Regions from separate parts of the Paenibacillus sp. FSL E2-0190 genome, predicted to be linked through region 3. Evidence: riboswitches for the same ligand, from Rfam matches in the RefSeq annotation. Region 3 holds a riboswitch; each other region holds the start of a gene.
The links. Region 3 has a riboswitch for thiamine pyrophosphate ahead of NST25_RS02120 (ABC transporter substrate-binding protein). Riboswitches for the same ligand answer to the same signal wherever they lie in the genome.
Positions count from the first base shown of each region.

Region 1 (3,283 bases), 1.2 Mb from region 3:
CCAAAAACCAAGCGGATATCATCCGTAAACTTGCCCCTAAGCAGTGGGTAACCACGAACGGTCTGTTCGGGCATCTCGATAGCCATGAAATGACGGATGAACTGTTGGATTTCTTCAGCTATGATTCCTATCCTCAGTTCTCTACTATTTTTTATGACCCGAATGAGCGGAATCCGCTGAATGATAGAGGCTGGGGACTGTCGTTATCTGTTGTTCGTTCGATATCCCCGAATTTCTGCATTATGGAGCAGCAGTCAGGCCCGGGTGGCTGGGTGAACCGGATGGATATGCCTTCTCCAAAGCCCGGGCAGATGCGGTTATGGACTTATCAGTCGATCGCTCATGGAGCAGATATGGTGTTATATTTCCGCTGGCGGACAGCTACGATGGGCAATGAAATTTATTGGCATGGAATCAATGACTATCATAATCAGCCTAACCGGAGAGTGCGGGAAGCGGGGCAGATCGGTCAGGAGCTGGCAGCAGCAGGTCATGCGTTTGTCGGTACTCGTAATCAGGCTAACATTGCTATTGTACGTGATTATGACAATGAGTGGGATGGAGAATACGATGTTTGGCATGGCCCGTTTATGTGGAAGAGCAATAAGGAGTGGTACAAGGCGCTTCAGCGGAAGCATATCCCGAATGACGTACTCTATTTACGCAAAAAAACAACGCTGGAGGAGCTTGCAAGGTACGACGTGCTTATCTATCCTCACCCAGCGATTATGACAGATGAGACAGCAGCACTGCTGGATGAATATGTTCAGCAAGGCGGCAAACTGATCTTCGGCTGTAGAACTGGCTATAAGGATGAGCGCGGTCAATGTTATATGCGTCCTTTCCCAGGTGCTGCTAAGGATCTATGCGGGATCACAGTTGAAGAATTCACAATGGTTAAGGGCAGTCGTCAGCCAACAACAATTAGCTGGTCGGGCGTGACCGAAGTCGTTACAGGAGCAGATGACTTTAATGATATTCTCAAAATAGAGGAAGCTTCGGTTGAAGTGATGGCGGTTTACGCCTCTGATTATTATGCGGGAAAACCGGCGGTAACTAAAAATCGTCGCGGCAAGGGTGAGGTTTGGTATTACGGAGCCGTATTTAATGAACAGGCAGCGGCTGAGATCATAAATTTAATTGATCTACAATCGCCAGCAGATTGGCTGGAGCTCCCAGAAGAGGTAGAGCTGCAAGTCCGTACCGGAGCTTCTTCCAGTTATGCTTTTTTGCTTAATTATAGTGAGACTCCTGTCACGATCCATCTTCGTGAGACCAAAACAGATTTACTGAGCGGCACAACATTGTCGGGCGAGGTGCTTCTGGAAGGATTTGGGGTATTGGTGTTAAACTAACGTATACATTGATCTCACATTTGAGTAGATTTGGATAATTCTCTCTTTTCGGTTATACTTTGAAGTAGCAATTATATAGTCACGGGAGCTTGGTGGGACCAGGCTGAGAGGATAGTTATAACTATCGACCGTCAAACCTGATCTGGATAATGCCAGCGGAGGAAATGGAGCTCTATTTCTATTTGTCTACTCTAAGGCCGCATCTTATACAGATGTGGCCTTTTCTATGTGTGGGGAGTAGACCGTCTCCGCTTGATCAAATCACCTTATAGGAGGAATTGAGATGACAAGCGAATTGAACAACGATCCAATCAATCTATCAGCTTTTCCAGCAAGTCAAAAAGTGTATGTAAAGGGTTCACGGTCTGATATTCAGGTGCCTATGCGGGAGATCTCACTTAGTCCAACTGCGGGCATAGACGGCGAAGAGGAGAATGCCCCAATTCATGTTTATGACACAAGCGGGGCTTACACGGATGCTAATATTCATACTGATATTCGTCAGGGGTTAGAGCCCAATCGTCTAAGCTGGATTGAGGAACGAGGGGATGCAGAAGCGTACGAAGGAAGAACCGTGAAGCCTGAAGATAACGGGAATGCAACAGGAAAAGCTGTGGCGGAAGTGTTTCCAGCGCTCCATAGAAAACCTTTGCGAGCGAAAAAGGGGCGTAATGTCTCTCAAATGCATTATGCACGCAAAGGGATTATTACTTCGGAAATGGAATACGTTGCGATTCGTGAGAATGTGGCACCGGAATTTGTAAGAGATGAAGTAGCCCGCGGCCGCGCCATCATCCCAGCGAATATCAATCATCCAGAGAGTGAACCAATGATTATTGGACGCAATTTTTTAGTGAAGATCAATGCCAATATAGGAAATTCCGCAGTATCCTCATCCATAGAGGAAGAGGTAGAGAAGATGAGATGGGCCACCCGCTGGGGTGCAGATAATATAATGGATCTCTCAACAGGTAAAAACATTCATACGACACGCGAGTGGATCATCCGTAATTCTCCTGTTCCTATTGGAACGGTGCCTATCTATCAAGCGTTGGAAAAAGTGAATGGGAAAGCGGAAGATTTAACGTGGGAAGTATACCGTGATACGCTCATTGAGCAAGCGGAGCAAGGGGTTGATTATTTTACCATTCATGCGGGGGTTCTGCTTCGTTATATCCCGTTGACTGCACAACGTATGACAGGCATTGTTTCAAGAGGTGGCTCCATCATGGCGGCATGGTGTCTTGCGCATCATCAAGAGAACTTTTTATATACACATTTTGAAGAGATATGTGAAATCATGAAGCTGTACGATGTTTCTTTTTCCCTAGGCGATGGATTACGTCCGGGTTCGATTGCTGATGCGAATGATGAAGCACAATTTGCCGAGTTAGAGACGTTAGGTGAATTAACAGCTATAGCTTGGAGTCATGATGTACAGGTGATGGTAGAGGGTCCAGGACATGTGCCGATGCACTTGATTAAAGAGAATATGGATAAGCAACTTGAAACTTGTAACGAAGCCCCTTTTTATACATTAGGTCCACTGACTACAGATATTGCGCCTGGTTATGATCATATTACCTCTGCTATAGGTGCAGCGATGATTGGTTGGTTCGGTACAGCAATGTTGTGTTACGTAACTCCGAAGGAGCATCTTGGCCTGCCTAATAAGGAAGATGTACGTGTAGGGGTCATTACTTATAAAATAGCGGCTCATGCCGCAGATTTGGCGAAAGGGCATAAAGGAGCACAAGATCGGGATAATGCTCTTTCGAAAGCCCGTTTTGAATTTCGTTGGCGTGATCAATTTCATTTATCGTTAGATCCTGAGCGAGCGCTAGAATATCATGATGAGACATTGCCTGCGGAAGGCGCTAAAACAGCTCATTTTTGTTCCATGTGCGGGCCGAAATTTTGCAGTATGA
Region 1 is NZ_CP150306.1:6,281,164-6,284,446, reverse strand. Features, by position in the region: gene NST25_RS27535 (beta-galactosidase) at 1-1,355, shown strand, start outside; TPP riboswitch at 1,427-1,535, shown strand; gene thiC (phosphomethylpyrimidine synthase ThiC) at 1,639-3,283, shown strand, end outside.
Region 1: it holds a riboswitch for thiamine pyrophosphate, as region 3 does, so the genes downstream of both, thiC (phosphomethylpyrimidine synthase ThiC) here and NST25_RS02120 (ABC transporter substrate-binding protein) in region 3, are expected to answer to the same signal.

Region 2 (3,283 bases), 1.7 Mb from region 3:
TCTACAGGACCGAGTCCTGCCAAATAAGCTTTGCGGCCAGCGGATATCGCCTCGCGGAACGCTTCCGCCATGACGAGCGGATTACGTGCCGTTGCAATAGCCGTATTAAGCAGAACAGCAGCGGCCCCCATCTCCATTGCTTCCGCCGCTTCCGAGGGCTTGCCAATCCCGGCGTCTACAATAATCGGCAAATTCACTTCTTCAATAAGAATACGCACAAGCTCCTTAGTGCGCAGGCCGCGATTCGTCCCGATCGGCGCACCAAGCGGCATCACAGCAGCAGCACCGGCATCTCTCAGACGTAAAGCAGCCGAAAGGTCCGGACTCATATATGGCAATACTACAAAACCCTCCGCTGCTAAAATCTCTGTAGCTCGTATGGTCTCCAGATTATCTGGAAGCAGGTATTTCTGATCATTGATCACTTCGATCTTGACCCAGTTCCCCAGTCCCGCAGCTCTTGCTAATCTTGCAATACGGACTGCCTCTTCCGCTGTACGCGCTCCTGAGGTATTAGGCAGAAGAGTCATGTGGCCGGGAATGTGGTTCATGATATTTTCTGCTCCACCTTGCGGGTCCACTCGGCGAAGCGCTACAGTAATCACCTGAGAACCAGAGCTTGCGATCACTTCGGGGATCAACGTATTCCGGCTATATTTTCCGGTTCCGATAAATAATCTACTGGTTAATTCGATACCGCCAATATGTAACGGGTCATGCATGAAATTACCTCCCTTTGGTTCTTATAAATTTCTCAAAATTCTATACCGCTCCATCTCAACCCCCACCAACAAAGTGCACCAGTTCCAAACGATCATCCTCGCTCAGAGCAGTACTTTCATAATTCTCCTTACTGACAATTTCTCCATTCAGCTCAATGATCATCAGACGACCTGACCACTCAGGAAGACTGATCAAATCAGCTATAGTTTGAATACCACCAGAACACTCTGCGGATTTCCCGTTAATCAACAGCTTCATTCTGAATCACCCCCTTCGCCCGTGCTGTTACCTCCAGGCTATGAATGAACCGCCTTATGAATAGCTTTGGCGGCCTCATAAGGATCATCCGCTCCGCAAATACCGGACATCACAGCAACTCCTGCCGCACCTTTCCTGATGATCTGCGCCGCATTAGCGGGGCTAATTCCGCCAATCGCAATTACAGGAATAGAGCTGGTCTTCACCGTTTCTGCAAGCAGCTCTAACCCACGTGCGGGCAGCCCTAACTTGCTATCCGAGGGAAATACATGACCAAACAAGCAATAATCAGCTCCCTGCTCTGAGGCATTCGCCGCTTCTTCCGGAGAATGAACCGATCTCCCCAGCCGAAGCTGAGGTGCAATTCGCCGGGCTGTACCCGGACTCAGACTGTGCCAGGCCAACTGAACCCCCGCGGCACCAGCTGCCAAGGCTACATCTATTCGGTCGTTGATTATCAGTTTGGTAGCGGGCATACCGGCAGCCAACAGCTCCTGTGCCGCAGCGAGTAGTTCGTGTGCAGGACATTGCTTATCTCTCAGGTGAATATAATCGACCCATATCTGCACCGTGACAGCTAGTTCAACAAAATGTCTCAGTTGCAGCTTGCCGTCTGATATTAGATGGATCTCAGCTTGCAATATCACGATCTCCTCTCTCACTTCCCTATAGGTCAGTAAAAAACAAAAAAACTGCCTCCCGTAAGGAAGGCAGTCAGAATCTGTATATAGACGGCACTATAAATAGCCCGATAACAGAAATTCGTCCTCCACTTCCCTACGCTGGTCTTAACCAGATCAGGTTCAAAGGGTCCGGAAATCCATTCCGTCTCAGCCAATCGGCACCCCTAGTGACATAAATATACAATTTTAAAATGCTAACGTGGTTTATAGTAACATATTTTTTTATTGAAATACACCCATTTATTCACATTAGCTGTACTGATCTAACCGTTTACTACCTCGCCACCATTTACATGAATAACCTGTCCAGTCACATAACTGGAATCGTCAGAGGCCAGATATACATAGGCTGGTGCCAGCTCTTCTGGTTGTCCAGGCCGTTTCATAGGCTGTGTACCTCCAAACTCGCTAACCTGTTTTGCATCAAAGGTAGAGGGAATCAGCGGTGTCCAGATTGGACCTGGTGCAACACCGTTTACCCGTATGCCCTTCTCTGCCAGATTCGTGGACAAGGATCGTGTGAAGCTAAGAATAGCTCCTTTAGTTGATGAATAGTCCAGCAGCTGCGGGCTTCCGCGATAAGCGGTAATTGAAGTTGTATTTATAATGGTAGATCCTGCTTTTAAATGAGGCATAGCTGCTTTTGTTAAATAGAACATCGCAAATATATTCGTACGGAAAGTACGCTCAAGCTGCTCGGAAGTAATATCCTCGATCTTAGCTTGCGGATGTTGCTCTGCCGCGTTATTGATGAGAATATCAAGCTTTCCTAAGCCCTCCACCGTCTGTTTAATAAGATCCTTACAGAATTTCTCGTCACCGATATCACCTGGAATTAGGATACATTTGCGGCCTTCCTGCTCGACCTGACGTTTAGTTTCCTCTGCATCTGAGTGTTCATTAAGATATGAAATGACCACATCAGCGCCTTCTTTAGCAAAAAGCACAGCAACTGCACGCCCAATTCCGCTGTCTCCACCGGTAATTAATGCCGCCTTGTCTTGCAGTTTACCTGCTGCTTTATAATTTGCCGGCTCGTATTTGGGCAGCGGCGTCATTTCACTCTCAATCCCTGGCTGATGATGCTGCTCCTGTGGGGGTAAGGTTTTTGTAGCTTGTTTATTGTTGCCTGACATCTTCCCTATCTCCTCTCGTTAAGCAAATTGATAGTTAACTGATCGTCTTAGGATGGCACAACTATGCACGTTTATACGCTGGGTTTGTCATTTTCTTAAATTGCTTTACGAATCTTACTTACCACAATGAAAGTAGAAATAAACAACCGTGAGAGATACACTGCTGTAAGTGGAGAGGAATTCACTGCATACAAATAGACACAGCATCGCTGCTGTGCCTTGAATTGTTCACCCTGACTATTTTAGAGAAGAAACATGATTTTCTGCATTCACTTCATGTTCCAGCACCCACATAAAGTACAGAGCTTTGGCCGCTTTCTCCCGGGTCACTATAGCTTTAGGTTCTAGTTCTGTCCCATTGACCATTTCGCCTCTGGCAATCCCCACTTCAGATCTAATGAGTCCTAATTCATATGCACTTTTCACTTTTGAAATTAAATAAGGAGAAATGTCCGCTGTATCAACAAGCTGCGTCCAGGATAC
Region 2 is NZ_CP150306.1:2,229,051-2,232,333, reverse strand. Features, by position in the region: gene NST25_RS09490 (thiazole synthase) at 1-722, opposite strand, end outside; gene thiS (sulfur carrier protein ThiS) at 778-981, opposite strand; gene NST25_RS09480 (thiamine phosphate synthase) at 1,020-1,622, opposite strand; TPP riboswitch at 1,739-1,840, opposite strand; gene NST25_RS09475 (SDR family oxidoreductase) at 1,928-2,800, opposite strand; gene NST25_RS09470 (GDSL-type esterase/lipase family protein) at 3,038-3,283, opposite strand, start outside.
Region 2: it holds a riboswitch for thiamine pyrophosphate, as region 3 does, so the genes downstream of both, NST25_RS09480 (thiamine phosphate synthase) here and NST25_RS02120 (ABC transporter substrate-binding protein) in region 3, are expected to answer to the same signal.

Region 3 (3,283 bases):
CTGGCCGCTTTTGCCGCCTTCTTGTTTCTGCTAAGCATTGCCGCATGGAGGTTCCAGTCCATGCAAGCGTTGAAAGGAAAGAGTTCCCGTATTTAGAACAGTATCAACGTTATCCTTTTAGGGTAATGTGATCTATAAGCATATTCTGAGCACAAGGATGGACGATGAATGAATGAGTCTTCAACTGAGCCTTTGTTACATACTGCGCTCATGCAGTTTATATTTCCCTTTTCTATAAAAAAGGGCGATTCTAAGCAGCTTATCCAGCAATTACAGGACGACGGCTTCACACGTTTTTTTCTGGATAATAAAGAGCTTGAAGCTGCCTATTACGGAGATGGCTACTGTGTTTCCCATGAACGAATGGAGCGCACCTATTTACCGTTTGCTGCACATGTCCTTTTTCCACGCAGGAAGGATGCCGACTCGTTTCGCCGTTTTTCCAGAGTAAATAATCTCGACTGCATTCTGGAGATTCCGCAGCAATCTATATTTTTCAAAATTCTCTCGACGGATATATTCATATGTCCTTTTCAGCTTGGATTCGTGACGATACGTGTCCAGCTGGAGGGGGATTCAATTCCCTTTAGTATTGCCCTAGAATTCGCGGATCGTTTCCGTGCGCTAGAGAATACCTTCATACAGGATGATTACACTTATATTCATTGCGGGGAACAGACCTATGAGATGGTAGAGGATTTTGTCTTCCGAAATTTGGTGGATGGACTGGAGCCATATCTGGATCAATCGGATATCAATGGGGCTTATTTCGAGACCCTTCCTTTTTTCGTAGATGAAAGAATGCAGGTGCAAGCTTTTTACGGCTTTCAGAATGAAGAAAGCTCTGATGAGATTAGTGTAAATCTACGCTATCGCGCCTCACAGCTTGATGGAATTAATCTGAACGGAAAGCCCTATGCCAGTGCCAGCGATCCAGCGTATATTGCAAACTATTGTCATGAGCATTCCTATAATCGCTGGGGTCCAGACACATATTATATGATGAATGAGCAAACCTTTTGCTGCATGACCCGCGCTGAACAGGAGATTGCTGTTAGTCTAGCCAACCAGATGTACGGGCAATATTATTACGGATTTTTACTCAATATTTTCCACAAAATCGTTCTGCTAAAGCTCGCCAATATGCACTCCCGACTTCGGATTAATCATGATTATGAGGAAATAGACAATCTAATCTACTCCATCAATAAGTTCTCGGCAAAGTTCTACTTCTTGGAGTTGATTTCCCAGTCGCAGGGCCGGGAGATATTTCTTCAGCTGCGTAAAGTATACGGAAACGACGCTTTGTTCGAGGAAGTGAAAGAAACCTTAAATGACCTGTTTCAGTATCAGGATAAGTTTCAGTCCAAGCGACGGGATAATCTGCTGATGATTCTTACTGTATTTACGGTAGTAAGCGGGATTTACGGCATGAATCAGGTCATTGACGATCTGGATGGAAAGATTCAATGGAGTAAAATGATTGGTTATTCTCCCTTTGAATTTCTTGCCCTCTTCGTGATCATGAGCGGGATTCTGATCAGCGTTGTCCTCACGCTAGGGGCGCTGGTTAGTGAGCTTAAACGGCGTCACCGCAAGAAATATAAAGATCTAGACTAGCAAAAAAGAAACTACTTGATTGGAAAAATTCAGGAGTGCACTACTAGACATTCCGAGTACAGCCGTCTATAATACACCGTATGCGAGAAATATAAGATATAAAGTATGGGTACAAAACTTATGCTTACTTATATTGCACATAGAAATACCCGTTAACTTCATAGAACCAGGGGTGCTGGAATTGGCCGGCTGAGATTGTATCCCACAAGATACTGACCCTTATACCTGATCTGGATAATGCCAGCGTAGGAATCGCCAATTGGTTCTGGTCCCTGTGACCTTAACTAACCTTGCGCCAAGCCAGCGTCCCGATCACTCGGGGCGCTTTTTTTGTAAGATCACTAAAAGATGTAGAAAAACGTACATACTACACTTTACGGTTCATGTTGTGAAGACGGGATTCTTGTAACCTTAAAGGAGAGAAGAAGACATGCACCTTAAAAAAGCACTTACGTTGTGCCTCACCTGTGTACTCATTCTTGCCATTGCCGGATGCGGCAGCAACAATGGGAATACAGCCGGAAACAAAGCAAATGCTACTGATCCAACTGCTGCGGCTGGGACGGATGCTCCAAAAGAGCTCACCAAAGTTAAAGTCGCACTCGACTGGACACCGAACACGAATCATACCGGTCTATACGTAGCTAAGGATCTTGGTTACTACGCTGAAGAAGGTCTGGACGTCGAGATCGTTCAGCCAGGCGCAGCGGGTTCTGATACTATGGTTACTTCTGGCGAAGCCGCATTTGGCATCAGCGCCCAAGAAGGATTAACACTAGCCCGTCTACAAGGCGTGCCCCTTGTCTCGATAGCAGCTATTATTCAGCATAATACGTCGGGATTCGCTGCTCCAGTAGATCGCAATATTAAATCACCAAAGGATTTCGAAGGTAAAACCTACGGAGGCTGGGGCTCACCGGCCGAAGAAGCAGCCATGAAAGCTATCATGGATCCTGAAGGTGGCGATGTGAAAAAGGTGAAGCTGATCAGTATCGGTGAAGCTGATTATTTTACCGCCGTCAAACGTGACATTGATTTCGCCTGGATTTTCTACGCTTGGACTGGTGTTGAGGCTGAGTTGCGTGGCGAGCCATTGGATATGCTGTACTTAAAGGATTATGCGCCGCAGCTCGATTATTACACGCCTGTGCTGACGACGAGTGAGAAGCAAATTGCAGATCATCCTGATCTGGTGAAGGCCTTCATGAAAGCCACATCAAAAGGTTATCAATATGCCATAGATCATCCGGAAGAGGCTGCCGGTATGTTATCGAAGGCCGTTCCTGACCTGGACGCCGACCTTGTCCTAGCTAGCCAAAAATGGCTTAGCCCAAAATACAAGGACGATGCTGCCCGCTGGGGCGAGCAAAAAACCGAGGTCTGGCAGAATTATGGCGACTGGATGTACGATCTGAAGTTGCTGGATAAACCGCTGGATGCTGCTAGTGCATTCAGTAATGATTTTTTACCGGCGGAGTAAACAACAATTGTAATGAATTACTTCGTTATCAAAGTTGGCTTTTTAAACTTACCTTATAAAATGAGAGGATTGATTATTGTGGCTAACACCCTACTAAGCATTCAAGTAATTCCAAAAACTCCGAACAATGAGGATTCCATCCCATACGTAGATAAAGCGATTGAGGTCATTCAGAAATCCGGT
Region 3 is NZ_CP150306.1:480,168-483,450, reverse strand. Features, by position in the region: gene NST25_RS02130 (MFS transporter) at 1-96, shown strand, start outside; gene NST25_RS02125 (hypothetical protein) at 169-1,620, shown strand; TPP riboswitch at 1,779-1,889, shown strand; gene NST25_RS02120 (ABC transporter substrate-binding protein) at 2,051-3,100, shown strand; gene NST25_RS02115 (MTH1187 family thiamine-binding protein) at 3,179-3,283, shown strand, end outside.